3 regions of the Blautia sp. MSJ-36 genome follow, and region 2 is predicted to be linked to each of the others. Evidence: predicted binding sites of a transcription regulator. Region 2 holds the regulator's gene; each other region holds the start of a gene.
What was found. The regulator NrdR, encoded in region 2, represses ribonucleotide reductase genes. The targets are predictions, from matches to a motif close to CACAANATNTTGTG.
Positions count from the first base shown of each region.

Region 1: the regulator NrdR is predicted to act here: its motif matches at 3,122-3,135, upstream of nrdD (anaerobic ribonucleoside-triphosphate reductase).
Region 3: the regulator NrdR is predicted to act here: its motif matches at 3,159-3,172, upstream of KQI39_RS15125 (ribonucleoside triphosphate reductase).

Region 1 covers NZ_JAHLPQ010000024.1:18,415-28,582, forward strand. The annotation lists gene nagA (N-acetylglucosamine-6-phosphate deacetylase) at 1-560, shown strand, start outside; gene KQI39_RS13610 (CBS domain-containing protein) at 682-1,107, opposite strand; gene asnA (aspartate--ammonia ligase) at 1,156-2,166, opposite strand; gene KQI39_RS13620 (hypothetical protein) at 2,429-2,977, shown strand; gene nrdD (anaerobic ribonucleoside-triphosphate reductase) at 3,153-5,288, shown strand; gene arcC (carbamate kinase) at 5,450-6,382, opposite strand; gene KQI39_RS13635 (COG1470 family protein) at 6,956-8,830, shown strand; gene KQI39_RS13640 (UDP-N-acetylmuramoyl-L-alanyl-D-glutamate--2,6-diaminopimelate ligase) at 8,984-10,168, shown strand, end outside.
Region 2 covers NZ_JAHLPQ010000015.1:155-10,322, forward strand. The annotation lists gene sigG (RNA polymerase sporulation sigma factor SigG) at 1-768, opposite strand, end outside; gene KQI39_RS11045 (YlmC/YmxH family sporulation protein) at 882-1,136, opposite strand; gene nrdR (transcriptional regulator NrdR) at 1,276-1,725, shown strand; gene gdhA (NADP-specific glutamate dehydrogenase) at 1,916-3,250, opposite strand; gene KQI39_RS11060 (aminotransferase class I/II-fold pyridoxal phosphate-dependent enzyme) at 3,472-4,689, shown strand; gene KQI39_RS11065 (citrate/2-methylcitrate synthase) at 4,870-6,231, shown strand; gene KQI39_RS11070 (patatin-like phospholipase family protein) at 6,247-7,113, shown strand; gene KQI39_RS11075 (YqeG family HAD IIIA-type phosphatase) at 7,124-7,630, shown strand; gene KQI39_RS11080 (shikimate kinase) at 7,627-8,136, shown strand; gene efp (elongation factor P) at 8,223-8,780, shown strand; gene KQI39_RS11090 (response regulator transcription factor) at 8,827-10,168, opposite strand, start outside.
Region 3 covers NZ_JAHLPQ010000032.1:3,479-13,646, reverse strand. The annotation lists gene glmM (phosphoglucosamine mutase) at 1-805, shown strand, start outside; gene KQI39_RS15135 (tetratricopeptide repeat protein) at 814-1,872, shown strand; gene hflX (GTPase HflX) at 1,874-3,109, shown strand; gene KQI39_RS15125 (ribonucleoside triphosphate reductase) at 3,327-5,699, shown strand; gene KQI39_RS15120 (amino acid-binding protein) at 6,653-7,093, shown strand; gene KQI39_RS15115 (response regulator transcription factor) at 7,115-7,786, shown strand; gene KQI39_RS15110 (sensor histidine kinase) at 7,794-8,810, shown strand; gene KQI39_RS15105 (ABC transporter ATP-binding protein) at 9,029-9,796, shown strand; gene KQI39_RS15100 (ABC transporter permease) at 9,789-10,168, shown strand, end outside.

The DNA of each region.
Region 1 (10,168 bases), on a different contig from region 2:
ATGTGGTGATTTCCATCGGCCATACAGGTGCGGATTATGACTGCGCGGCAAAAGCCATGGAAAAGGGTGCCCATCATGTAACCCATCTGTACAATGCCATGAATCCGCTGGGACACCGTGCGCCTGGAGTGATCGCAGCAGCGGCAGATGATCCGCTGTGTATGGCGGAGATGATCGGAGATGGAATTCATATTCATCCGGCAGTAGTAAGAAATACATTCCGGATGTTCGGGGAAGAACGGATTGTACTGATCAGCGATTCCATGATGGCGGCAGGAATGGAAAATGGTGTTTATGAGCTGGGCGGCCAGAAGGTGATTATGAATAACCGGAAGGCGGTTCTTGAGGATGGCACCATTGCCGGTTCCGCAACCAATCTCTATGAATGTATGCAGTGCGTGATCGCAATGGGTGTGCCGGAGCGTACGGCGATTTTTGCGGCCACCAGAAATCCTGCAAAGAGCATTGGCATCTATGGAGAGGTGGGCTCTCTTGTGCCTGGAAAACGGGCGGATATGGTACTTGCAGATGAGAAGCTGAATATTGTGAGGGTGATCTGATCGAATCAGATAAAGAAGGACAGAGAATAAGGCTCCGGTTCCCGGGAAAGCAGAATGAGAATATTCGCTTTATCCCGGGAACCGGAGCCTTGTTTTTGTTTTTGGGGGCTGGTAGCTGAGTTTATTCTTCAGCAGCGCCCTGTGCGGCTTTCATTTCGTTGTAACAGTATTTGATGATGGATTTTCTGGTTATGATTCCGATAAAGGCTCCCTGGTCATCCACAACTGGCACGAAGTTCTGATTGATGGCGCGGTCCAGGAGATCTTCCATATTGGAATCTGCGTGGACCGGTTTATAGGTGGCACGGCGTGGAATTGCCATGATGGGAACGCCCTCTGTTTCCTTGATATCGTGAATGTCTGCCCGGCGCATGCCCCAGAGAAGGTCGCCCTCTGAGATGGTGCCGAGATATTTGCCGTCCATGGTGAGAATGGGAATACAGGAGTACTTGCGGTGCTCCATTTTTTCAAGGGTCTGGCGAAGGGTCTCATCTTCGAAGATGTAGGCGACTTCGCTTTTGGGAATCAGAAAAAACAGAATGTTCACGTTATTACCTCATTTCCGCAAAAATTATAAATAAATCTGCAAGATGTTTTAGAGAAGCTGAAGTCCGTGTGCTTCTGCAGCATCTGTGATTTCTTTTGGCCAGAGAGATACATGTACTTCTCCGATGTGTGCTTTACGCAGGAAGAACATACAGATTCTGGACTGTCCGATACCACCACCGATGGTGTACGGAAGCTCTTTGTTCAGGATGGCTTTCTGGAAAGGAAGTTCTCTTCTGTCATCGCAGCCTGCCTCGGTAAGCTGGCGGTCAAGTGCGTCCTCGTCAACACGGATTCCCATGGAGGAAAGTTCAAGTGCAATGTCAAGTACCGGATAGTATACAAGGATATCGCCGTTCAGTTCCCAGTCATCGTAGTCCGGGGCACGTCCGTCGTGGCGCTCTCCGTTTGTAAGAGTTTTTCCGACTTTCATAAGGAATACGGCACCTTTTTCACGGACGATCTTGTATTCACGTTCCTTCGGTGTGCAGTCCGGATACATGTCAAGAAGCTCCTGTGTTGTAATGAAGAAGATGTCCTTCGGAAGGATTTCTTCGATGTAGTCGTACTGTACAGCCATATATTTCTCAGTTTTACGAAGGACACTGTAGATGGTGCGTACGGTCTCCTTGAGAGTCTCCATGGAGCGCTCTTCCTTGGAGATGATTTTTTCCCAGTCCCACTGGTCTACGTAAACAGAGTGGATATTGTCCAGATCTTCATCGCGGCGGATCGCTACCATATCTGTGTAGAGGCCTTCACCGTGAGAAAAACCGTATTTTTTCAGAGCGTAGCGTTTCCATTTCGCAAGGGAGTGTACGATCTCGGCGTTGCTGCCTTCGATAGCCTTGATATCAAAGCTTACCGGGCGCTCTACACCGTTAAGATTGTCATTAAGGCCGGATTCCGGTGCTACAAATGTTGGAGCGGATACTCGGAGAAGGTTGAGCTTCTGGGAGAGTGTCTGCTGGAAGAAATCTTTTACTGTTTTGATCGCAATCTGTGTGTCATGGAGGTTCAGGTCTGCATGATAGGTTGCGGGGATTGTGATTGTGTTCATTATCGCTTCCTCCTGATGATTTTTTGGCTTGTTGCTCTGTGGGGTATTATAGCAGAAAATGGCCAGGGTGGCAATATAAGGAGGTGTGAAGTCCGGGCCTGGACCAGGGAAAAATACTGGGTATTGAGAGCATGATATGATATACTGAATGTAAATTGTGTAATGCTCGCATTCAGGGACATGCAGCAGGACGAAATGGGAATGTCCGATTGATAAAAATAAATGTAAATGTCCGTTTTAACGGACAGAACGGAGGGAGTTTATGGCAGGTGAGAAGTGTCAGGTTTGTGGCGGCAGGGTTGTAAATGGCAGGTGTTCACTGTGCGGGATGCCTTACAGAAATGATGAAGTACTTTACCATCTTAATGAGCCCCGTGAGGTACATTACAGACATGCTTCCGCCAAAGTGCGGGATATGATGCGGCAGTATGGAGAGACTGTGGATAAAACAGCACAGCGCAGCGGCCGGGTGAAGCAGAGTACGAATATGGGGCGGAATACGAATGCAGGCCGCAATATGAATACGGGACGGAATGCAGGAGTGAACCGGAATCCAGGCGGAAACCGAAATATAGGAAATACAGGAAATGCAGCTGCAACTGTGAAAAAGACCGCACCGGCAGGCAGTACCGTGTATAAAACAACGGCGAACAGAAATCGTACAGAAGTTTTAAATCAGGGGAAAAAGCAGCAGAACGAAGGCCGGAAAAGAAACAGTATAAGCTGGATCATATGGCTTATAGTGGCATTGGTCGCCCTGCTTCCCGAGATATGGGATTTCATCGCAGAATGGTTCCAAATGAATTTGTAAGAATATTTCCGCAGTGAGATCATGCAGTGCTAAAAGTCTGTATTTTTTTGTATACAGAAATATCCCTTTTCTTTTCCTCCCAGCTGTGGTATACTCATGCCTAGCACAATATATAGAGAAAAATCAAGATATAGGTAGAGATAGTACTATATATAGTATTTGGGAGAGATGAGCCATGTTATATGTAATTAAGAAAGACGGAACAAGAGAGGAGTTTAATCCTCAGAAAATCGTGGCTGCCGTGAACAAATCAGCAGAGCGTATTCTTTATACTTTTTCCGATGAGGAGAAGGATTTTATTTGCCGTTTTGCCCAGGAGCATGCGGATTCCCTTGGGAAAAATGAGATCGAGATCCAGGAGATGCATAACATCGTAGAGGGAGCACTGGAGCGTGTAAATCCTGCAGTTGCCAAGAGCTACCGCGATTACCGGAATTACAAGCTGGATTTCATTCACATGATGGATGACGTTTACACCAAGAGTCAGGCCATCCGTTACATCGGCGATAAGAGCAATGCCAATACGGACAGTGCGCTTGTTGCAACCAAGAGAAGCCTGATCTTCAATGAGCTGAACAAGGAGCTTTACCGGAAGTTCTTTATGAACCGTAATGAGCTTCAGGCATGTAAGGATGGTTACATTTACATTCATGATCAGTCTGCACGTCTGGATACTATGAACTGTTGTCTGTTTGATGTGGCAGCTGTTTTAAGCGGCGGTTTTGAGATGGGTAATGTCTGGTATAATGAGCCGAAGACCCTGGATACAGCCTTTGATGTGATGGGCGATATCATCCTCAGCACAGCAGCGCAGCAGTACGGTGGTTTTACCGTTCCTGAAGTTGATAAGATCCTGGCACCGTATGCGAAGAAGAGTTACGATAAATATATTTCCGAATTTCTGAAATACTCTGATGAGAGCTGGAGCGGCCGCGAGGAACGTGCGATCGAGTATGCTCTTGATAAAGTCCGCAGGGATTATGACCAGGGATGGCAGGGAATTGAGTACAAGCTGAATACGGTTGGTTCTTCCAGAGGCGATTATCCGTTTGTTACAGTAACACTTGGTCTTGGAACCGAGCAGTTTGAGAAGATGTGTACGGTTTCTCTTCTTGAAGTGCATCAGGGAGGCCAGGGAAAAGCCGGACATAAGAAACCGGTACTGTTCCCGAAGATCGTATTTCTTTATGACAAAGAGATCCACGGTCCTGGAAAGTGCTGTGAGGATATTTTTGAGGCTGGTGTGGAGTGCTCCTCCAAGACCATGTATCCGGACTGGCTGTCCATGTCCGGCGCAGGCTATATCTCCAGCATGTACAAGAAATACAAAAAAGTCATCAGCCCGATGGGATGCCGTGCTTTCTTAAGCCCGTGGTATGAGCGTGGTGGCATGGAACCGGCAGATGAGAATGATACGCCTGTTTTTGTGGGCCGTTTTAACATCGGTGCGGTAAGCCTTCATCTTCCGATGATCCTTGCCAAGGCCAGAGCGGAGAGCAGAGATTTCTATGAAGTTCTGGATTTCTATCTGGAAATGATCCGTAATCTGCATATCCGTACGTATGAGTATCTGGGACAGATGCGTGCGTCTACCAATCCTCTTGCCTACTGTGAGGGTGGTTTCTACGGTGGACATCTGAAACCGAATGAAAAAATCGGCAAGATCCTGAAGCCGATGACAGCTTCCTTTGGTATTACAGCACTTAATGAGCTGCAGGAGCTTTACAATGGAAAATCCATTGCAGAGGATGGTGCGTTTGCCCTGGAAGTTCTGAAATATATCAATGACAAGGTAAATCAGTATAAGAAGGAAGACGGTTACCTTTACGCAATCTACGGAACGCCGGCAGAGAGTCTCTGTGGCCTGCAGGTAGAGCAGTTCCGTAAGATGTACGGAATTATTGAAGGGGTTTCTGACAGACCATATGTAAGCAACAGTTTCCACTGTCATGTAACAGAGGACGTAACCCCAATCGAGAAACAGGATCTGGAGGGACGTTTCTGGGAGCTTTGCAATGGTGGTAAGATCCAGTATGTACGTTATCCCATCGGCTACAATAAAGAAGCCATCCGTACACTGATCCGCAGAGCCATGGATCTGGGATATTATGAGGGCGTGAACCTTTCTCTTGCATACTGTGACGACTGTGGTCATGAGGAGCTGGAAATGGATGTGTGCCCGGTCTGCGGTTCCAGAAACCTGACGAAGATCGACCGTATGAACGGATATCTTTCCTACAGCCGTGTTCATGGGGACACCCGTCTGAATGAGGCGAAGATGGCGGAGATCGCTGAGCGAAAATCCATGTAAAATATAGGCCGGACAGATTGGCTGAGGTAGAGCTATTTACACAGATATGGCATTATGCTGTATCTGTGTTTTTTTGCGCCGATTTCCGGCATAAAAAATATCCCGCAGAACTGCCGGTAGATTCAGCAGTTTTCTGCGGGATATTGTTATGGAAAAGTGTATTATTTAATGATGGTTCCTGTCTTCTCACAGTATCCGTCTTTGGCGTGAGCCATATCGGTGATGATGGTACGGCGTCCGGTGCCTTTTTCGACGAAGGAAACACCTGCTTCAATCTTCGGAAGCATGGAGCCTGCCGCAAACTGATTGTCTGCGATGTATTTCTGCGCATCTTCTGTGGAGATGGTATCCAGATAAGATTCCTGATCGGTGTTATGGTTAAGGCTTACCTTCTCAACACTTGTAAGAATCATCAGAGTATCTGCGTTCAGTTCCTCTGCAAGAAGTCCTGCTGCACGGTCCTTCTCGATGATGGCGCTGGCACCGTTCAGCTGGGTACCCTGCTCAAGAACCGGGATTCCGCCACCGCCTGCTGCGATAACGATCTGCTCTGCCTGGGAAAGAACCTTCACGGTCTCGATCTCCACGATCTTCTGTGGCTTCGGTGCTGCAAGGATTCTTCTGTACTGTCCTTCCCCTACTTTTGTGACGAAGTTTCCTTTTTCTTCCTCGGCTTCTGCTTCTTCTGCATTCAGGACACGACCGATGATCTTCTCCGGTTCGGAAAATGCTTCATCATATGGATCAATGACAACCTGTGTGAGAATGGTGCTGACAGGTTTATAGATTCCTCTGGAAATAAGTTCCGCACGAATGGCGTTCTGAAGGTCATAGCCGATATAACCCTGGCTCATGGCAGAACATACGGACATTGGTGCAAATGTATAATCAGGATGTGCCTTGCCGAATTCATTCATTGCGGTGTGGATCATCCCTACCTGCGGACCGTTGCTGTGGGAGATTACCACGCGGGTTCCTTCTTCAACCAGGTCTGCGATTGCCTTGGCTGCAAGTCGGGCAGCTGTTTTCTGCTCAGGAAGTGTGGTACCAAGTGCTCGGTGGCCTAATGCAACTACTACGGTTTTTTCGCTCATAGGAAATACCTCATTTCTCTTTAAAATTGGTTACTGTTCAATAGTAACGAGTATTATATTTTATTATAAAAGACCTATGTTGGAAATGCAATAGAATTTTAGATGAATACGGTTTACAGATAGTTGTCCGACCGTGAATTTTCAGACAAGGAAAAACCGCCTGATTCGGTCAGGCGGTTCATTTCCTACTATTTTTTGAGGGGGGAGATAGAGAGTGGTTTTTCATCTATCCAAGATCTATTATATAGAGGAAATATGTTTAAATTATGTCGGTAATCTAAAAGAAATCGAAAATTTATAAAGAAAGTTTAAACAAACTTTATAATTTTTATATCTGGTTGCGCCCATTTGAGGAATGTGCTACTCTGAAAGAGTCTAATTTCCGCGCTCTGCGGAATGTATTCACGCATCAGTTCGATGCAGAAATCCATTTTTTACTGATAAATATTGTTTTTCTGACGGTTATGCACCGTTTTGCCGGGGAGGGATGCCTTTGTCTGTGGAAAAGTAAGCCTCTGTTAAAAGTGAATGTGTAAAAGATAATGCCATAGCAGGCAGAAATGGAGAATTGCGATGAAAAACAGAATATGGAAACAGATAAGGAGAACTTCAATTGCAGCTGCAGCTGCGGGAACTGTACTGGTGGGAAATATTCAGCCGGGAACCGTTTTGGCATCTGCATTTCAGTCAGGGCCGAACCCGAAAGTGGAGCAGAGCTGTTTCTGGACAGACAGAGAGAAGGGAATGGCAGAGCTGGATATCCGGATTACAGGATTAAAGGACTGGATAATGGAGAGAAGGATTTCGGACGGCAATGAGAACCTGCCGGAAATAACAGAATCGGAAAATAAGCAGGAAATGGAGGAAGAAGATGAGTACATGGAGGAGCTGGCATCCGGGAAAACAGTATACGAAGAGAATGAAACGCAGGAGGAAGAGAGTGAGGGCTCACAGGAGGGAACGACGTCCGGAGGAGAAGATGTAGAGAATGAAAGCTCTGCCGTGATACTGGAAAACGAAGAAGTCACGGAAGAGGATCAAAATCCGGAAGAAACGGAGGAAATGCCAGAAGAAGAATCGGAAGAGGAATCCGGGGAAAACAAAAATCCTGACGTGGAACCGGAACCAGTGACCTGCGTGGTGTATGTCTCGGAATATTTTTCCACGGAAACAACATCACTTCCGGAAAATGTACAGACACAGCAGATACCGGTGAAAAATCAGAAAGGCGAAGATACGGAAATCACAAAACTGGTATATAAGATAGAAACGGAAAATTTCCATGAGGAATCCATTTTGCTGCAGATTCCGCTGTCTCTGCGGGATGAATACAGATATCCGGTGGAAGAAACCAGTTATCTGCTGGTGCAGGACGAACCGCTGAAGAAAGACTGTGGTGGTGCAGGAACGGTTCTTCTGGTGAAAGAAAACGGAAGTACTCAGATTCTTGCGGAAGGAATTTCTCCAATTCTTACTGTGGAAGCTGCAAAAGCAGATATGATACTTTCTGTAACTTCCGAGACAGAAGAAATGAAAGCCGGAAAAACCATCCGTTATCGGGTAGATCTTGCGAATACAGGGGCTCTGGATCTTGAGAATATCCGGATGACCAGCAGTTTTTCCTGCCCGAAGATTACGCAGCAGTGGGAAGAAGCACAGGGACTTACCGGAAAAGGCTCCAGGGCGGAAGTGACAGAGCTGAAAGCCGGGGAACAGAGGAGTTTTTATATTCTGGCACCGCTTTTAAATGAACAGGAGAAGGATCTGGAGCATAAAGTGGAAGCAGGGGCAAAAGTGAAAGGCCGTCCGGAGGAAACTATCTTTCGGAAGGCGGAGGTGGTCAGTCCGCTGCAGTCTTTGAAGGCGGATTTTTCCGTAAAGAAAACAGCAGACCGGGAAAGCGCAGCTCCAGGAGAAACCGTGACGTATCAGATCTGTATCATAAATACAGGGGAAAAAACACTGCATTCGGTTGTTGGAACAGAACGTTTTCAGGCAGAGGGAATTGAAGCACAGTTTGTGGAAAAGGAAGGCATTAGGTTAAACAGCACCAGAACCAAGGCACTGATCCCACAGATAGCGCCAGGAGAAGCCGTGTCACTTCAGGCAACGGTAAAGATTCCGGAAAAAACCGTAAACCAGAAACTTTTTAACCAGATCTCTGTGACAAGTAAGGAAACCGGTGAAAAACAGGTAACGGCATCCGCAGAGATTACTGTGGAAGGAAAAGCCACCCAAGCGCTGGAAACAGAGATGATCTCAGAAAATGGAGAGCAGGATTCCACATCTGTACAGGAAGGAATGGCAAGAGAGGCATCCACACATCCGAAAACAGGAGATGATACAGATACAGAACTGTTTGTTCTGATTGCGCTGACGGCTGCAATCACGGCTCTGGGGGCTTTCTGGCTGCACCGAAAATATGCCGGAATGCGAGAGAAAAAGTGATGTTTCAGGCGTTGGGCGCACCGTAAAGAAACGTTGAAAACAGGGGGCAGGTGTGCTATTCTATATGGTATGTACATAAAACAAGAATAGTATGCCTTCCCGTATTCTGGCCGCGAAGCGACAGCAGGGATACGGGGAAATGGAGGAGAAAAAATGAAACTTTTATCCTTATTGGAACATCTTGAATACAAATGTCTTCAGGGAAGTACAGACCAGGAAGTTTCTTCTGTTGTTTATGATTCCCGTAAAGTGGAAGAGGGAAGCCTTTTTATCTGCATCCGGGGCGCTGTAGTAGACGGACATAAATTTGTGCCGGATGTTGTGGCAAAGGGAGCCAGAACTCTTATTGTGGAGGAACCTGTAGAAGCTCCTTCTGATGTAACGGTAATCCAGGTGAAGGATACCCGCTATGCCATGGCGTTTATTTCCGCTGCATGGTTCGGACATCCGGCAGAGAAACTGAAAACCATCGGAATCACAGGAACAAAAGGAAAAACCACAACCACCTATATGGTAAAATCCATCCTTGAGAATGCTGGATACAAGGTAGGTCTTATCGGAACTATCGAGGCGATTATCGGAGAAAAACATATCCCGGCTGCCAATACCACACCGGAGTCCTACATGGTACAGAAATATTTCCATGATATGGTAGAAGCAGGCTGTGACGCGGTAGTTATGGAGGTTTCCTCACAGGGACTGATGCTTCACAGAACCCAGGGCTTCATCTTTGATTTTGGTATCTTTACCAATATTGAACCGGATCATATCGGACCGAACGAGCATAAGGATTTTGACGATTATCTTCACTGCAAATCCATGCTTCTCAAACAGTGTAAAGTCGGTATCGTAAACCGTGACGATGAGCATTTTGACCGGATTGTGGAGGGACACACCTGTGCTCTTGAAACTTACGGATTTTCTGAAAAAGCGGATCTTCGTGCAGAAGATGCAAAACTTGTGGGAAGAAAAGGATATCTTGGAATTTCCTACCATGTGAAGGGACTTCTGGACTTCCCGGTTGAGATTGATATTCCGGGTAAATTCAGCATCTACAATTCCCTGACAGCCATTGCCATCTGCCGTCATTTCAAAGTATCAGAAGAGAACATCATCAAGGCTCTGAAAGTAGCCAAAGTCAAAGGACGTATTGAGATGATCAAGGTATCCGATGAATTTACACTGATGATCGATTACGCACACAATGCCATGGCACTGGAGAGTCTTCTTGGAACACTGAAGGAATACAACCCACACAGACTGGTATGCCTGTTTGGGTGTGGTGGAAACCGTTCTAAACTCCGCCGTTACGAGATGGGTGAGGTTTCCGGAAAAATG
Region 2 (10,168 bases):
ATAATTTCGCATACTGCGAAGGGCATGTTTTTCCAGGCGACTGACCTGGGCCTGGGAAATGCCGATCTCATCGGCCACTTCCATCTGGGTTTTTCCTTCGTAGAAGCGGAGATCAATAATGTGTCGTTCCCGTTCTCCCAGCCGGTTCATGGCGTCCCGGAGAGAAATATCTTCCACCCAGTTTTCCTCCCGGTTCTTTTTGTCGCTGATCTGATCCATGACATAGAGAGTATCTCCTCCTTCGGAATACACCGGCTCAAAAAGGCTCACCGGGCTCTGGATCGCATCCATGGCATAGACGATCATTTCCTTGTCAATGCCGATCTCATCAGCGATCTCCGCGATGGTAGGCTCTTTGAGATGCTGCCGCATATAGTTTTCCCTGGTGTAGATGGTTTTGTAGGCGATATCCCGCAGAGAGCGGCTGACCCGTATGCTGTTGTTATCCCGGAGATATCTTCGGATCTCACCGACGATCATAGGAACTGCATAGGTAGAAAACTTTACCTGAAGGGTGGTATCAAAATTATCGATTGCTTTGATCAGGCCGATACAGCCGATCTGAAAAAGGTCATCTGGATTTTCACTGCTGTTCTGAAAACGGCGGATCACGCTTAAAACAAGCCGCAGATTGCCTTTGATGTACAATTCTCTGGCTTCTTCATCGCCAGCTTTGATTCTTTTGAAGAGCTCCTCTTTTTCTTCCTGGTTGAGAACAGGAAGCATTGAGGTATTTACTCCGCAGATTTCAACTTTATTCAGTGCCATCTTAGAATCCTCCTTGTCTTGTCAGTACATTAAGATGATTCTCAGAGGGCGGTTGAAATATACTTTTCCGGGGAAAATATAAAAAATAAAGGGCCTTGACAAATGTAGTCGGTTCAGTCTCCTCCCAGCCGTTTTTCATCACGGAAATCAACAAGGATGATATCTTCACCAATCTGGCGGATGCAGTCCCAGGGGATGATGCATTCACTTTCTCTTGAAAAACACCAGCAGAATTTCCCGGGTTCCGGCATGATCAGGGCTTTCAGCCGGGCGGTTTCACAGCAGAATTCCACATCAAGAGGACAGCCAAGGCTACGGCAGGTGTGGATATTGATCACTTCTTTCTGTTTCAGTTCGCAGATACGCATAAAATTCATCACCTGATATGATTTTATGGAAAATCTGTAAAATTTATGCAAGTCCGATTATTGACACATTATATGCATTTATTCTATAATAAAAACAAATTTAGTAATGATTTTTTGATCCGGAAAGGGGGAGAGTTCCGTGAGATGTCCGTTCTGTAACCAGGATAATACAAGAGTTGTAGATTCCAGACCTGTAGAGGATACCAATTCTATCCGCCGCCGCCGTCTCTGTGATGCCTGCGGAAAGCGTTTTACAACTTATGAGAAGGTGGAAACGATTCCACTGACTGTGATCAAGAAGGATCAGAACCGGGAGAGCTATAAACGTTCCAAGATCCAGGATGGTGTTCTTCGTGCCTGCTATAAACGCCCCATTCCCATTGAGAGAGTGGAAGAGATGATCGATTCCATAGAAGGGGATATTTTCCGGTCAGAAGATCGTGAGATCAGCAGCACCAAGATCGGAGAGATCGTCATGGAGCATCTGAAGGATCTGGATGCTGTGGCATATGTACGTTTTGCGTCTGTATACAGGGAATTTAAAGATGTCAGTACCTTTATGGACGAGCTGAAGAAACTGATCAACTAGAAAAATGAATGTTGAATATTTAAGACCGATTGTCAAAGGGCAGCCGGTCTTTTTTTGTACGATTTTTAATATGGATTTCAATTTATGAGTTATCACAGACAGTAAAGCAGGATATAAAAACAGGGACCGCATGGGAAAATTCCTCTGCGGTCCCTGTTATAACTTACGTTAATGATTCAGGAAACTTAAATTAAACAATACCCTGAGCTTTCATAGCGTCAACAACTTTTTCGAAGCCGGCGATGTTTGCACCTACAACATAGTTGTCTTCCATACCGTAACGTTTAGCAGCGTCATCAGCTTTGTGGAAGATGTCGATCATGATGTTGTGAAGTTTCTCATCAACCTCTTCTCTTGTCCAGGAAAGTCTCATGGAGTTCTGGCTCATCTCCAGTGCGGATGTGGCAACACCGCCAGCGTTTGCGGCTTTACCAGGCATGAAGAGAACACCGTTCTCCTGAAGGTATGTTGTTGCATCAAGAGTAGTAGGCATGTTAGCACCCTCAACGACATATTTGCAGCCGTTTGCAACCAGTGTTTTAGCTCCGTCAAGACCAAGCTCGTTCTGAGTAGCACATGGAAGATAGATATCACATTTGATGTTCCAGATGCCAAGTCCCTCTGTGTAAGTAGCACCCTCAACACGGTCAGCGTACTCTTTGATACGTCCACGTTTAACTTCTTTGATGTCTTTTACAACGTCAAGGTTGATTCCGTTCGGATCGTAGATATATCCGTTGGAGTCGTTCATTGCAACAACTTTGGCACCAAGCTGAGTAGCTTTCTCAACAGCGTAAATAGCTACGTTACCAGAACCTGTTACAACAATTGTTTTTCCTGCTACGGAGTCGTTGTGTGCTTTTGCGATCTCGTTGAGCATGTATACAACACCGTAACCAGTAGCCTCTGTACGGATCAGGGAACCGCCGAAGGAGAGGCCTTTACCTGTGAGGACACCCTCATAAAGACCACGGATTCTCTTGTACTGTCCGAAGAGATAACCGATCTCACGTCCGCCGACACCGATATCACCAGCCGGAACATCTGTATCTGCGCCGATATATTTGCAAAGCTCTGTCATAAAGCTCTGGCAGAATGCCATAACCTCTCTGTCAGATTTACCCTTAGGATCGAAGTTGGAGCCACCTTTTCCACCGCCGATCGGAAGGCCTGTAAGAGAGTTTTTGAAGATCTGCTCAAAACCAAGGAATTTCAGGATACCCTGATTTACAGAAGGATGGAATCTTAAGCCGCCCTTGTATGGTCCGATAGCACTGTTGAACTGAACACGGTATCCTTTGTTAACCTGTACAGTTCCGTTGTCATCGATCCACGGTACTTTGAAGGAGATGATTCTCTCTGGCTCTACAAGACGCTCAAGAATGGAAAGCTTACGATACTCTTCCTCATTTTTGTCAATTACGACTTTAAGGGAATCGAGAACTTCCTTAACTGCCTGATGGAATTCTGGCTCGCCAGGATTCTGTGCTACAACTCTTTCATAAACTTCTTCTGTGTAAGACATTGTTGTTTCCTCCTCATCACATATTAAATTGCATTGAAAACTAAATTCGAGTGCTATTATACATTAACATGCTAAAAAAGGGAAGTGCTAAATTAAATTTTTTTAAATTTTTATTTCTTGCGTTGAAAGCCCAAATGTGAGAAGATATAGAAATAGATATTTTTTGACTATGAAATTAAAATGGTTAAATAATAGTGAAAATTAGAAGAGGAGTGGTTTTTATGAGAACATTCGGGAAATCATCAAAGCTTGATAATGTATTATATGACGTACGTGGACCGGTTGTGGATGAGGCTGCCAGAATGGAAGAAGACGGGATGGAGATCCTGAAACTGAATATCGGTAACCCGTATCCGTTTGGATTTTCCGCACCGCAGGAAGTGATCCTGGATATGCTTAGTAATGTACGTACTTCGCAGGGATATTCCGATTCCAAGGGTATTTTTTCCGCAAGAAAGGCGATCATGCAGTATGCCCAGCTTCGTGGGATCCCGGGAGTTACCATTAATGATATTTATACTGGTAATGGTGTCAGTGAGCTGATCAATCTCTGTATGCAGGCACTTCTGGATAACGGGGATGAAATCCTGATCCCGGCTCCGGATTATCCGCTGTGGACGGCAACTGCAACACTGGCAGGTGGAAATGTGGTTCATTATATCTGTGATGAACAGTCTGACTGGTATCCGGATATCGAGGATATCAAGAGTAAGATCACACCAAGGACCAAAGCGATCGTTATCATCAATCCAAATAACCCGACAGGTGCCGTATATCCGAAGGAGATCCTGGAGCAGATCGCGGACATTGCAAGAGAGCATGAGCTGATCATCTTTTCCGATGAGATCTATGACCGCCTTGTTATGGATGGATACAAACATACTTCCATCGCTTCTCTTGCACCGGACGTATTCTGCGTGACATTTTCAGGACTGTCAAAGTCTCATATGATCGCAGGTTTCCGTATCGGATGGATGATCTTAAGCGGAGCCAAGAACAAGGCCAAAGGTTATATAGAAGGAATCAACATGCTTTCTTCCATGCGCCTTTGCTCCAATGTTCCGGCACAGTCGATTGTACAGACTGCACTGGGCGGATATCAGAGTGTCAATGAGTATATCCAGCCAGGCGGACGTGTTTACGAGCAGAGAGATTTTATCTATAAGGCTCTGAATGATATTCCGGGAATTTCCGCTGTAAAGCCGCGTGCGGCATTTTACATATTCCCGAAGATCGATACCGAGAAATTCAATATCTATAATGATGAGCAGTTTGCCCTGGATTTCCTTCATGACAAGCAGGTTCTCATCGTTCCGGGTAAAGGCTTTAACTGGAACCAGCCGGATCATTTCCGTATTGTTTATCTGCCGGATATCCGTCAGCTGGATAAGGCAATGAAGAAGATGAAAGAGTTCTTTGCTACATATAAGCAGGTCTGATCACCAATACAAATATTTTCGGCATAGACCAAAACGGAAAAAAATGCTATAATCATATCTGAAATATCCCGGTCATCAGGGCCGGGATATATGAAATAAGACCAGAATTGCTTGAGAGGGGAATGAGGAGGGACCGTTATCGGATAGCAATAAAACAGAAATCGAAAGGGGAAATAACGGATGAGCAAATTCAACATGAAAGTGACACCTGAGATTGAGAAACTTACGCAGATCTGTCGTGAGAATGATAAACTGGATCTGTCTTTATATGGCAAGTACGATGTCAAGCGAGGTTTGCGTGACCTTAATGGAAAGGGTGTCCTTGCGGGACTTACCCAGATTTCCAATGTCCAGGCAACCAAGATCGTGGATGGGAAAGAGGTTCCCTGTGCAGGTAAGCTTTCTTACCGGGGATATGATATCAAGGATCTGACAAAAGGCTTCATCAATGACCGGCGTTTTGGTTTTGAGGAAGTAACCTATCTGCTTCTTTTCGGAAAACTTCCGAATCAGGAAGAACTGAATGAATTTTCCGGGATTCTTGCGAATCAGCGCCAGCTGCCGCGGAATTTTGTAAGGGATGTCATTATGAAGGCGCCATCCAGAGATATTATGAATGCTCTGTCAAGAAGTGTGCTGACACTTTATTCCTACGACAAAGACCCGGATAATATTGAACTGGAGAATGTGCTCCGTCAGTGTATTAATCTGATCAGTGTTTTTCCGCTGTTATCTGTTTATGCGTATCAGGCCTATAATCATTATGAGAAAGGTAAGAGCCTTTATATCCATCAGCCGAAGAAGGAACTTTCCACAGCAGAAAATATTCTGCGCCTTTTAAGACCGGATAAGAAATACACGGCACTGGAGGCGGAGATTCTGGATATTGCCCTGATTCTTCACATGGAGCATGGCGGTGGTAACAACTCTACCTTTACTACACATGTGGTTTCTTCTTCCGGAACCGATACGTATTCCGCAATTGCGGCAGCCCTGGGTTCTCTGAAAGGCCCGAAACACGGTGGCGCCAACATCAAAGTTGTAAAAATGTTCAACGATATGCGTAAGCATGTGCATGATTACAGTGATGAAGAGGAAGTCAGTGTTTACCTTAAGAAACTTCTTCACAAAGAGGCCTTTGATAAACGTGGGCTGATCTATGGTATGGGACATGCGATCTATTCTGTTTCCGATCCACGTGCAGAAGTATTTAAGGGGTATGTGGAGCAGCTTGCAAGAGAAAAAGGCAGAATGAAGGATTATCAGCTGTATGCTACGGTAGAGCGCCTTGCGCCAAAGGTTATTGCAGAGGAGCGTAAGATCTATAAAGGTGTCAGTGCCAATGTGGACTTTTACAGTGGATTTGTTTACAGTATGCTGGATCTGCCCCTGGAACTCTACACACCGATGTTTGCCATTGCACGTATTGTAGGCTGGAGTGCACATCGTATGGAAGAGCTTATCAATGTGGATAAAATTATCCGTCCTGCATATAAGAATGTTCTTCCGGAAGCAGAGTATATTCCTCTTGGTGAGCGATAGGAAAGGCAATGGAAAATGACAGAATATAATGAGACAGCACTGGTACTGGAAGGCGGTGGAAACAGAGGTGTTTTTACTGCAGGAGTACTGGATTACCTGATGGAACAGAAAGTGGAATTCCCATATGTAGTGGGAGTATCAGCGGGCGCCTGCAATGCCATGGATTATGTATCCGGGCAGGTAGGGCGTACCAGAAGATGTATGATCGTGGAAAATAAGGAATACCGTTATATCAGTCTGAAAAATATTCTGGATAAGAAAAGTCTGTTTGACATGGATATGATCTTTGACAGGTATCCCAATGAGATTTTCCCATTTGATTTTGACGAGTACTTTAAATCGGATATTGAATGTGAGATGGTTGTGACGAACTGTCTTACAGGAGAAGCAGAGTATCTGTCCGAAAAGCAGGACAGACAGAGACTTATGGATATCTGCAGAGCGTCCAGCAGCATTCCGGGAATGAGCCCGATGGTAACGATAGACGGGCAGCTGTATCTGGATGGAGGGGCGGCAGATTCCATACCTCTTATCCATGCCATGAAAAAAGGCCACCGGAAAAATGTGGTCATTCTTACCAGAAATCAGGAATACCGTAAGAAAAAACCAGGTAAAAGCAAAGCCGTATATGTGGCTGCTTTTAAGAAGTATCCGAATCTTTTAAATACATTGCTCAACCGTTATCAGGTGTATAATAAGACCCTGGAACTGATTGAAAAATGGGAAAAAGAAGGTCATATTTTTGTGATCCGACCGGAAATCGAGACCGTTTCCCGTACGGAACAGAATGCGGAAGCATTAAGCGGATTTTACAAGCATGGGTATGAAGTAATGAAAGACCGTCTGGGTGAACTTTATGATTACCTGGAAAAAGAAAACTGAGGTGGAATAGATGTTCAGAAGTTTTTTTCCGGATGAATATCTGGATTCTGCGTATGTAATTGACTATGAGAAGCTTTACAGAGAAGGATACAGAGGGCTTCTTTTTGATATTGATAATACCATTGTCCCGCACGGTGCACCGGCAGATGAACGGGCAAGGAAACTGTTTGAAAAGCTGAGGGGGATCGGGTTTCGATACTGTTTTGTATCCAACAACCAGAAACCCCGCGTAGAGCCTTTTGCCAGGGCCGTAGAGGGAAATTTTATAGAAAATGCCCATAAACCGGCTGTGAAGAATTACAAAAAAGCCTGTCAGGTGATCCAGACAGAACCTGACCGGACAATTTTTGTGGGGGATCAGCTGTTTACGGATATTTACGGAGCGAAGCGGGCGGGGATCCGTACGATTCTTGTAAAACCGATTCATCCAAAAGAGGAAATTCAGATTGTGCTGAAACGCTATCTGGAAAAAATAGTACTATATTTTTACCAAAAAGAGGAGGGGAAGAATTCATGAACCATATTGTAATTATCGGCTTTATGGGTTCAGGAAAGACACGAGTTGGAAAGAGGCTGGCGAAGGACCTGGGACTTCCGTTTATTGACGTGGACAGACTGATCGTGAAGAAAATGAACATGTCGGTAAAGGAGGTATTTGAACGCTTTGGAGAGCCGTTTTATCGTGCACTGGAGACAATGGCAGTTAAAGAGCTGTCTACAGATGGTGAGCGTAAGGTAATCTCTGTCAGCGCTGGACTGCCTCTGCAGGAGCAGAACCAGAAATATCTTCAGAATATGGGGACGATCATCTATCTGAAGGGATCTGCGGCAACACTGATCAAACGTCTGGAAGGAAGCAACAATCCAACACTGGAGGGAGCTGAGAACAAAGAGGACAAGATCAAGAAACTTCTCAAGCAGAGAGATCCTGTTTATGAGAAGTTTGCAGACATTAAAGTTGTCACAGGAGTGAAGCCTTTTGACGAACTGATTGCAGAAATTGAAGAAAAATTAAAGGCTTAAATAAAAAAACAGTTGAAAAATGACAAAAGGTATTATAGAATAATCCATAGCGAAAAAGAACCGCATATATTAAGGAGGAAATATTTATGATTTCAGCAGGTGATTTCAAAAATGGTATCACACTTGAAATTGATGGAAACGTATGTCAGATCGTTGAATTCCAGCATGTAAAACCAGGAAAAGGCGCAGCCTTTGTAAGAACAAAATACAAAAACATTATCACAGGATCTGTAGTGGAGAAATCTTTCCGTCCTACAGAGAAATTCCCGGCTGCACGTATCGAGCGTGTAGATATGCAGTATCTGTATCAGGATGGTGATTTATACTACTTTATGAATACAGAGACATATGATCAGGTTGGTCTTACAAAAGATCAGGTTGGCGATTCTCTGAAATTCGTTAAAGATAACGAAATGGTTAAGGTTTGCTCTCATAACGGCGAGGTATTCGCAATCGAGCCTCCTCTTTTCGTAGAGCTTGAGGTTATTGAGACAGAGCCAGGATTTGCAGGAAATACAGCACAGGGTGCTACCAAACCGGCAACTGTTGAAACAGGTGCACAGGTTCAGGTTCCGCTGTTCGTAAACCAGGGCGATAAACTGAAAATCGATACAAGAACAGGAGAGTACCTCTCCCGTGTATAATGCGATACAATAAAAAAACCCGCGCAAGCGGGTTTTTTTAATACATTTAATCTTTTCTGAGATTTTTCAGAAACTGGCTGGGTGACATTCCTTCGTGGGATTTAAATACCCGGCTGAAATAAAAAGCATCGGAGAATCCTACCATTTCAGCCACATCTTTGGTGAGGATATCCGGGTTGTTCTGCATTAATGTCTTTGCCATTTTCAGGCGCAGTTCACTGATATATTTGCTGGGAGAGATCCCGAATTCTGATTTAAAAAGTGTGGAGATATATTTTTCATTGTAACCAAAAATATCCTGAAAGGATTTCGTTGTGATCTGCTGAGTGAAATTCCGGTCCAGATAGTTCCGTACCTGGCGTGCAAGAGAAGGGAGTTCTTCACCTGGTGTTTTGCTGTGGAAACCGCAGATCTTGTCAGTTTCATATTGAAGTTCCCGTTCCAGTTCTTCGTAAGAATAGCAGGTGGAAACGATCTCTGCAACATCAGGATAGACAATGTCCCTGTGGCAGTTCTGGATCACAGCAGAGATGTAGTACCTGAGATCAGCAGCCAGCTGGAATTGGGAGATATTTTTTCTGTTTTCCAGAGTGATCAGAGAATGGATCATATGGTAGAAACAATCCTGGTCAGAGCTGGAAGAAATCCCTGCACAAAGCTGCTTGACTTCCTGGGAAATAAGTATCTTCTGATCTGAAACGGAGCTGCAGATTTTTATGGAACTGCTTCCGAAACAGTTGTGGAACAGGGCAAAAAGGTATGTATCTTTGATAAGATCTGTTACAGAAGATCCGTCAGAGGCTCGTGCCAGGATAGTATTCAGCCAGATATCTGATTCCTGGTCTTCTGTGTTTGCGGATAATAAATGTTGGATCTTTTCTGCAAGGGATAAAAGATCCGGCTGATCGGAAGATGCATAGACCAGCGCATAAACCTGTTCGTTCTGGTGCCGTCCGTAGAGAAGATGAATGTAAACAGGGTATTCCTGCTCCAGCTGGAAAAGGATCTCCGGGGAAAGAGGACGGAACCTGGAATCGGGGATAGTTTCACCGTAAACACTGGAACACAGCGGGCCTTGAAAAACAAATACAAAAGAACAGTGAAAACCATTCATAAAATCAGGATCACCTGCGGAAAGTTTGTCACTTCGGACAGCACATTGCAGATATTCTTTCTGAAGCAGCCGGGTTTCGGATTTTTGCTGTTCCAGGCAGGAGAGAAGGATGTCATCCAGAGTTTTGAGGTCAATAGGTTTAAGCAGATAATCAGAGACGCCAAGATGGATGGCTTTTCTGGCATATTCAAAATCAGCATATCCGGTGAGGATCACAAAGCGGGTGTGAAGGTGGTTCCTCTGCACTTCTTCGATCATATCCAGTCCGTTCATC
Region 3 (10,168 bases), on a different contig from region 2:
CGGAAGTTCATCCGCTATTGCCAAGAGTGTTTTTGACGCACTTCGTGCAAAAACTTACGTAATCAATAACGAGCCGAACGGAACCAACATCAACCGTGGATGCGGTTCCACACACATTGAAGTCCTGAGACAGTTTGTGGTAGATAAAGGCCTGGATATCGGTTTTGCGTACGATGGTGACGCGGACCGCTGTATCGCCGTAGACCACCGTGGAAACATCATTGACGGTGACAAGATTATGTATGTCTGCGGTAAATACTTAAGAGAAAAAGGCCAGCTGAACGGAAATACCGTTGTAACAACCGTTATGTCCAACCTTGGTCTTTACAAATCTCTGGAGCGGGAAGGCATCGACTATGAGCAGACTGCAGTTGGTGACAAATACGTTGCCGAGAACATGATGGAAAACAATTACAGCATTGGTGGCGAGCAGTCCGGACATATTATTTTCAGCCGTTATTCTGCTACCGGTGACGGAATTCTCACATCCCTGATGATTATGGAAGCATGTGTGGACCAGAAAGCCACACTCTGCGACCTTGCCAAGGAGATGAAGGTTTACCCGCAGCTTCTCCGCAATGTGCGTGTTTCCGACAAGAAAACAGCACTGGAAAATGAGAAGGTAAAAGCATCCATCGAAGCTGCAGCAGAGGCACTTGGCGATGATGGCCGTATCCTGGTACGTGAGAGCGGTACAGAGCCGCTGATCCGTGTTATGGTAGAAGCAGGAACCGATGAACTCTGCCATAAATATGTAGACAGTGTTGTTGATGTGATGGAAGCCGAAGGGCTTGTTGTAGAATAAGGAATTCCATGAAAAATACAAAGACCGTATTGATTCTTGCAGCCGTTACAGGAGCTTTGCTTCTGGGCGGCTGCGGCAGTGAAAAAACAAAAACATACGAGCAGGCCGGAAAAGATCTTTCCCAGGGAAGCTACAAGTATGCCCTGGAGGAGTACCAGAGTTCCATCCAGAACGGGGTAAAACTGGCACAGTCCTACCGTGGGGCAGGCATTGCAAGCCTGCGTCTCGGTAAATATGAGGATGCCGTGAATAATTTTACAGAGGCACTGAACTGCGATAATGTAAGCAAAAGCCTCCGCAAAGATATCCTGTCCTACCGTGCTACCGCAGAGCTGAAATGGGGCAAGTATGAGGACGCCATGGCAGACTGCCAGACACTTGGAGAAGATTTTTCCATGGATGCAAGCAGTTATTTCCTCACCGGAAAAGTTGCTCTTGCTATGGATTCCTACGAGGAAGCTGCGTCTAACTTCAAACAGGCTTACGGAGAGGATGCCACCTATGATATGGCGATCCAGATTTATGAGGCATACCTGGATAAAGATATGGAAGCAGACGGAACCAGATATCTGGAGGCTGCTCTTTCTTCTGAGGCCAAGGACGCTCAGGATCACTGTGACAGAGGCCGTGTCTACTACTATATGGAAGACTACACCAATGCAAAAAAAGAGCTCCTGGAAGCATCCAAGAAGGATAATACAGAGGCCCTTCTTCTCATGGGAATGGTATATCTGGCTCAGGACGATGTGGAAAATGCTCAGGCAATGTACAAACAGTATATTTCCGCAGTGGGAGATTCTGCCAAGGGATATAACGGCCTGGCACTGTGTGATATCCGGAACGGGGATTATGATTCCGCTCTTGATAACATTACAAAAGGCCTTCCTACTGCTACCACAGACGAGATGCAGAGTCTTCTGTTCAATGAGATCGTAGCCTATGAGAAGAAACTGGATTTTGCTACCGCACTGACCAAGGCACAGGAATATATTGACATGTTCCCGGAAGATTCCGCCGCAAAAAAAGAGCTGGCTTTTCTGAAAACCAGAACGTCTTCGGAGGGCTGATATGGAATATTTTGAGGAAATACAGGATCGGGTTATTCTGATCGGTGTCCAGGCGAATCTGGGGGACGACATGGAAGAATCCCTGGATGAACTTGGGGAGCTTGCGGCTACAGCCGGCGCGGCTGTTGCTGGCAGGATCATTCAGAACCGTGAGGCAGTACACCCCGGTACCTATATCGGAAAAGGCAAGATCGAGGAGGTAAAAGGCCTTCTCTATGCTTTGAATGCCAATGGCGTGATCTGTGACGATGAGCTTTCTCCTGCACAGATGAACAATCTGGAGCGGGAACTGGAATGCAAAGTCATGGACCGTACATTGTTGATCCTTGATATTTTTGCAAAGCGTGCTGTTACAAGCGAAGGTAAGATCCAGGTAGAGCTTGCACAGCTTCGTTATCGTTCCGCACGTCTTGTGGGACTTCGTTCTTCCCTTTCACGACTTGGAGGAGGAATCGGTACCAGAGGCCCCGGTGAGAAGAAACTGGAGACAGACCGCCGTCTGATCCGAAACCGGATCTCCGCACTGAAGCAGGAACTTTCCCAGGTGGAGAAACACAGGGAGCTGATCCGTTCCAGAAGAGCGGTAGGCAATCTGAAGACTGCGGCTATTGTGGGTTACACCAACGCTGGAAAATCCACGCTTTTGAATACACTGACCGGTGCGTCGGTGCTTTCGGAGGATAAGCTTTTTGCCACGCTGGACCCCACTACACGTCTTTTGACACTGGATGACGGGCAGCAGCTTCTTCTTACGGATACCGTAGGATTTATCCGAAAACTTCCACATAATCTGGTAGAAGCCTTCAAGAGTACCCTGGAAGAAGCCAAATATGCGGACTACATCATTCATGTAGTAGATGCGTCCAATCCCCAGGCGGAGATGCAGATGCATATCGTATATGAGACCCTGAAAGAGCTGGGTGCCCTTGGGAAAAAGACAATCACACTTTTTAACAAGCAGGATCGTGTTTCCGGGGAGAGTCTCCGGGATCTCCGTGCAGATCATACGCTGAAAATTTCCGCACGGACAGGAGAGGGACTTGGAGAATTTAAACAGCTTCTTTCGGAGATTCTTGCAGAAGGCCAGATTTATATGGAGCGGCTTTTTCCATATTCAGAAGCAGGTCAGATCCAGCTGATCCGTGAGTATGGACAGCTTCTTTCGGAAGAATATACAGAAGGCGGAATCGCTGTAAAAGCAAGGGTTCCGCGGGAAATCTATCCGAAAGTCACATAATGTTAAAAAATCTACTCAGTACCATATATAGTACCGTGAACAAAATGGACACTATATATGGTGCTTTTTGTGTTGACGCAAAGAGGTGTGTCTGATACAATAAGCCTACAGCGCTTTGAACATAGATCGTGAAACGGGGTATGTTCATGGGCAGGTAAGTGAGGCGGAACGGGAGTGTCCGCTTTATAAATACATGCATGAGGGAGGCATTTTTCTTATGTTTCAGGTAGTAAAAAGAGACGGTGAATTAGACGAATTTAAGATGGGGAAGATCACCGCGGCAATTGATAAGGCGTTTGATGCCAAGGGCAAGAATTACAGCCCGGATATGATCGATCTTCTGGGACTTCGTGTTACAGCGGATTTTCAGAATAAGATCGAGAACAACCGGATCTCTGTGGAAGATATCCAGGACAGTGTGGAGAACGTACTGATCCAGGCAGGATATTCCGATGTTGCCAAGGCGTATATCCTTTATCGCAAGCAGCGTGAGAAGATCCGCAATATGAAATCTACCATCCTTGACTATAAAGAGATCGTAAACAGCTATGTGAAGGTTGAGGACTGGCGTGTAAAAGAGAACTCAACAGTAACCTATTCCGTAGGAGGACTGATCTTAAGCAACTCCGGAGCAGTTACTGCCAATTACTGGCTGTCGGAGATCTATGACAACGAGATTGCGGAGGCACACAGAAATGCGGATATTCATATCCACGATCTGTCCATGCTGACTGGATACTGTGCAGGATGGTCCCTGAAACAGCTGATCCGTGAGGGTCTTGGCGGAATCGAGGGTAAGATCACTTCCGCACCTGCCAAGCATTTAAGCGTACTCTGCAACCAGATGGTCAATTTCCTGGGAATCATGCAGAACGAGTGGGCAGGCGCACAGGCATTTTCATCTTTTGATACCTACCTGGCTCCTTTTGTAAAGGTAGACAACCTTTCCTATACAGAAGTAAAGAAATGCATTGAGTCTTTTGTATACGGCGTAAATACTCCGAGCCGCTGGGGAACTCAGGCACCATTTTCCAATATCACACTGGACTGGACTGTTCCGGACGACCTTGCAGAACTTCCGGCAATCGTAGGCGGCAAGGACATGGACTTCAAGTACAAAGACTGTAAGAAAGAGATGGATATGGTCAATAAGGCATTTATCGAGACCATGATCGAGGGAGATGCCAACGGACGTGGATTCCAGTATCCGATCCCGACCTATTCCATCACAAAGGAATTTGACTGGTCTGATACCGAGAATAACAGACTTCTCTTTGAGATGACTTCCAAGTACGGTACACCGTATTTTTCCAACTATATTAACAGTGATATGAAACCAAGCGACATCCGCAGCATGTGCTGCCGCCTCCGCCTGGATCTCCGTGAGCTCCGCAAAAAGAGCGGCGGTTTCTTCGGTTCCGGTGAGAGCACAGGTTCTGTAGGTGTTGTAACCATCAATATGCCACGTATCGCATATCTTTCCAGAACACCGAAGGAATTTTATCAGCGTCTGGATCATATGATGGATATCTCCGCGAGATCTCTTCACATCAAAAGAGATGTGATCAGCAGACTTCTGGATGAGGGACTGTATCCGTACACCAAGAGATATCTCGGAAGCTTTGAGAATCATTTTTCCACCATCGGTCTTGTGGGAATGAACGAAGCGGGCTTAAATGCATGTTGGCTGAAAAAAGACATGACAGATCCGGAAACCCAGAAGTTTACGAAAGAAGTTCTGGAGCATATGAGAAACCGTCTTTCCGACTACCAGGAGCAGTATCCGGGAGAGCTTTTCAACCTGGAGGCAACACCGGCAGAGTCCACTGCGTACCGTCTTGCCAAACACGACAGAAGCCGTTATCCGGATATCAAGACAGCAGGAAAAGAGGGCGATACTCCGTATTATACAAACAGCTCTCATCTGCCGGTTGATTATACCGCTGATATTTTTGACGCACTGGATATTCAGGATGATCTGCAGACTCTGTATACATCCGGAACTGTATTCCACGCATTCCTGGGAGAGAAGCTTCCGGACTGGAAGGCAGCAGCGTCTCTGGTACGTAAGATCGCGGAGAATTATCGTCTGCCATATTACACCATTTCTCCGACTTATTCCGTATGTCAGGAGCATGGCTACATCAGCGGCGAGCATTTCACCTGCCCGAAATGTGGAAAGAAGGCCGAGGTTTACAGCCGTATCACCGGATACTACCGTCCGGTACAGAACTGGAACGATGGCAAGACACAGGAGTACAAGAACCGTACCCTCTATGATATTACCCATTCCCAGCTGAAAAAAGTACACACCAGCATGATGACCATGAAAGGTGATGAGGTTGAGATCCAGCCGGTGGCATCTCACAAATATCTCTTCACAACCAGTACTTGTCCGAATTGTCGTATGGCAAAGAAAATGCTGGAAGGCGAAGAACTGGAGATCATCGATGCCGAGCAGAATCCCGAACTTGTCAAGCAGTACGGGATCCGTCAGGCGCCTACACTTGTGATCACTGACGGGGCACAGGTTAAGAAGTATGTGAATGCTTCTAATATACAGAAGTATGTGGATGAAGAACTTGATTGAGTTCTTCCGGGCAACTGCAATTGTTAAATGGATGGCTGGACGCATGTCTGTTGGATGTGCGTTCGGCTTTTTTATATATTATTTTGTTTTTTTATATGGGGGATTTTTGTTTTTTGGAAAGGTGGTTGACATTTTGGGTTGTGATGGTATACTTATATTTGAAATTTAGTGATTAAAAGCGTTACGCTTTAACGTATTAATGTGAATGTATCGCTGTGCTACATCGTGGGGAGATCCGGGAATTGTTTCCCGGCGGAAATATACGAGGGGGAAAGCACTCAGAGTTGCGAAGCCCGTTTTTCCCCCTCGCGCTCCCCCTTTCCGGGCACGCATTTTGAGGCGTACGTTGTGGAATGTGCTACGTTATTGGTAGGGCGATGTACTCCAGGGTGTCGAAGCCGTCAGGCTGAGCCGATGGATGAGGGCGGACGGGAAAGCGGCCCGCGTAGCGGGCCTGTTCCCTGTTTTTTGCTCAAATCGATAAAAATAAACCGCGGGTTATAGCGTAGTGCATTCATCTATATCGGCATAGCCTACAATATCCAACACCGTAAAATCCATCGCCCCGCCAGCAAAGCAACACATTCCACAACGCAGAACAGCGGCGTGGCCGGGAGGGGTGGAGCGCGAGGAGGGGAGTATGGCCTTCGCAACTATGAATGTTTCCCCTCCTCGCAACTGCCGCATGCGAAAATGCTCCCGCCGGAAGGGAATGCGCCGCATGCGAAATGCTCCCGCTGGAAGGCGATATACCTGCCGCATGCGAAATGCTCCCGCCGGAAGGCGATATATCTGTCGCATGCAAAATGCTCCCCTGGAAAGGAAACCCGCCACATGCGAAATGCCCCACCCCGGGAGGGGATTCACTTCCCACAAATTTCATGCTAAAATAAACAAGAAAATAACAAAAGAATAATAAGAAAAGAATAACAAGAAAAGAGGAAAACATTATTATGGTAAAACAGAACATCGTTTTCGTAGAAAACACCCCAGGCAGTCTTCAGAAAGTTACAAAGATTCTTGCAGAGAATCAGATCGACATCTACGGCTTCGGCTGCTTTGACGCACCGGAATTTGCAAACTTCCGTATGGTATGCGACGATCCTGAAAAAGCAGATCAGATCATGGCAGAAAACGGATATATGACCCGTATCACTCAGGCCATCCTGGTGGATCTTCAGGATGAGATCGGCGGCCTGGACAAACTTTTAAGTGTCATGGGCGACAGCAACGTAAACCTTCATTACATCTACACCTTCTTCCACAGAGGCCTGAAAGTTCCGGTAGCGATCATGCACTGTGAGGATCTTCTGGTTGCAGAGAGTGTTCTCCGTAATAATGGCTTCAAGGTTCTGAACCGCCTGGTAGATCCGGATGGAGTGGAAGAAGCGTAAACACAAAAAGGACGAACAGGAATGAAGTATCGCATTTTTATTGTAGAAGATGACGAAACAATCGCGAATCTTCTGAAAAAACATCTCAGTTCCTGGGGATATGAAGTTTTTCTGGCTGAGGATTTTTCCAATGTACTGCAGGAATTTGCGGGGAAAGATCCTCAGCTTGTTCTTCTGGATCTGAAACTTCCCTTTTATAACGGCTTCCACTGGTGCGAGGAAATCCGAAAAGTCTCCCAGGTGCCGGTGATCTTTATCTCCTCCGCAGCCGACAATATGAACATGGTCATGGCCATGAGCCGTGGAGCAGATGATTTTATCGCCAAGCCTTTTGACATGGATGTACTGGTAGCCAAGATTCAGGCAATTCTCCGCAGGACCTATTCCTTTGGAAATCCGGGAAATGTACTGGAACATAAAGGAGCAGTGCTCAACCTTTCCGGGGCTACGCTGACCTGGAACGGGGTGGAGCTGGAACTGACCAGAAATGAACTGCGTATTCTGGAGCTGCTTTTTTCCCAGGCAGGCAGACCGGTATCCAGAGATGCCATTATGACCAAACTGTGGGAAAGTGACAGCTTTGTGGACGACAACACCCTGACTGTAAACATTACACGCCTTCGCAAAAAGCTGGAGGCAGCAGGCCTAGAGGATTTTATTATCACGCGAAAAGGTTTGGGTTACATGGTGTGAGGTTTTTATGGAATTATTACGCGCATATTTGAAACAGACAAAAATTTTTCTCATTGCCTTTGTTTTTGCGGTGGCTGCATCGGCAGCAGTGGTCTGCCTGTACCAGCTTCCCGCTGAGGCAGTGATCTATATGGCAGTTCTGTGGCTTGGAGCAGGAGCTGCCGCTTTTTTATATGGATATGTCCGCTACCGGCAGAAGGTGCAGACACTCTGCCTGGTGGAAAAAGCTCCGGAGATCAATCTGGACCGGCTGAATGAGACCACTGATGAAGTAGAACTTGTTTACCGGGAGATCATCCGGAAACTGGACAGTATGCGGATGGGCGCGGAAACAGACCGGCAGCGTTCCCTGGAGGAGATGACGGATTACTATACCATGTGGGCGCATCAGATTAAGACGCCGATCTTTGCTCTGCGTCTGCTGCTTCAGGAGGAACCGGAGCGGAACCGGGAATCCCTGGCGCAGCTTTTTCGCATTGAACAGTATGTGGAGATGGTTCTCGGGTACCTTCGAACAGAAGACATGTCTGCAGACCTGAAGCTTGCCCGGTGCTCTCTGGATCGGATCATCCGGGAACAGATCCATAAATATGCAGGGATCTTTGTGGCAAAAAAGCTCTCATTGTCCTATGAGGGGACAGATGCGACCGTTCTCACCGATGAAAAATGGCTCGGTTTTGTTATCGGACAGATACTTTCCAATGCGCTGAAATATACAAGAACGGGCGGTATTGAAATCTGGATGGAGGATGAGCGTGGAAAACGGACATCGAATACAGCACCGGCAATCCTTGTCATCGCAGACACCGGCATCGGAATCCAGGCAGAAGACCTTCCACGGATTTTCGAAAAAGGCTACACTGGAGTTAACGGCCGGGAGGACAACCGCGCCACCGGGATCGGCCTGTATTTAAGCCGGAAGATCCTGAAAAAGCTGGGCCATGAGATTACTGTGGATTCCCAGGTGGATAAAGGCACGGAAGTCCGGCTGAGCCTGTGGAAAAAAGAGCTGGATATGTATTGAGATTTTTTTACAGAAGCCAACCTTACACAAATGTAAGCTTCCCCCGCAAAATGTAAGCCACTTCGATGGCAGCCGCCGGAGAATTTTCTTATACTGAAAACATAAAGTAGCGTTCCAAATAATTATTACATTAAGTGCAGTTCTTTAGAACATGAATGATACCATGAATGTACGAATCCCTGGAACGCTGTAAATACAGATAAGAAAGGAATTGGCATATGGCATTACTGGAAGTAACAAATGTAAAAAAGATATACAGCACCCGCTTCGGCGGAAACAAAGTACAGGCACTTTCCAATGTGACTTTTTCAGTGGAAGAGGGAGAATATGTGGCGATCATGGGAGAGTCCGGTTCCGGAAAAACAACGCTTCTGAACATTCTGGCAGCCCTGGATCGCTCAACATCCGGTGAAGTACTTCTGGAAGGAAAAAGCATCACCCACCTGACAGAAAAAGAGATTTCCGCATTTCGTCGGAAAAACTTAGGCTTCGTATTCCAGGATTTTAACCTTCTGGACACCTTCAGTCTCCGGGATAACATCTATCTTCCCCTTGTGCTGGCAGGCGAAGATTATCAGGAGATGGAACAGAAGATCCGCCCCATTGCAAAAGCCCTTCACATTGACCAGCTTCTGGAAAAATTTCCCTACGAGGTTTCCGGCGGACAGAAACAGAGGGCGGCAGTTGCAAGAGCGCTGATCACAGATCCCAGGCTGATCCTTGCGGACGAACCAACCGGAGCGCTGGACTCCCATGCGGCGTCCGATCTTCTTTCCATGTTCAATGAAGTGAATCAGGAAGGCCAGACCATTCTCATGGTAACCCACAGTGCACAGGCAGCCAGCCATGCATCCAGAGTTCTTTTTATCAAGGACGGACAGGTGTTCCACCAGATCTACCGTGGCACAAAAACGAGACAGGAAATGTACCAGATGATCGCAGATACCCTGACGATCCTTACGACAGGCGGTGAGAGCCATGCGTAGAGGACTGTTTGGAAAACTGGCAGTACAGAACATCCGCAACAACCGGAGCACCTACACTCCCTATATGCTTACCTGCATTTTCTGTATTGCCATGATGTATATGATGGAATTTCTGCGGGACTGTCCCACATTGGAGAAAGCAGTGCCCCAGGCATCAGAAGTGCGGCTGATCGTGGGAAGCGGTGAAGTGGTTGTTGGAATTTTCTGTGTCATCTTTCTGATCTACAGCAACAGTTTTCTTATGAAACGAAGACAGAAAGAAATTGGGCTTTACAATATTCTGGGCCTGGAAAAAGGCCATATCGGAAAAGTGATGTTTCTGGAAACGATCATGACGTCTCTGCTTTCTCTGGCCGCAGGTATCGGATTTGG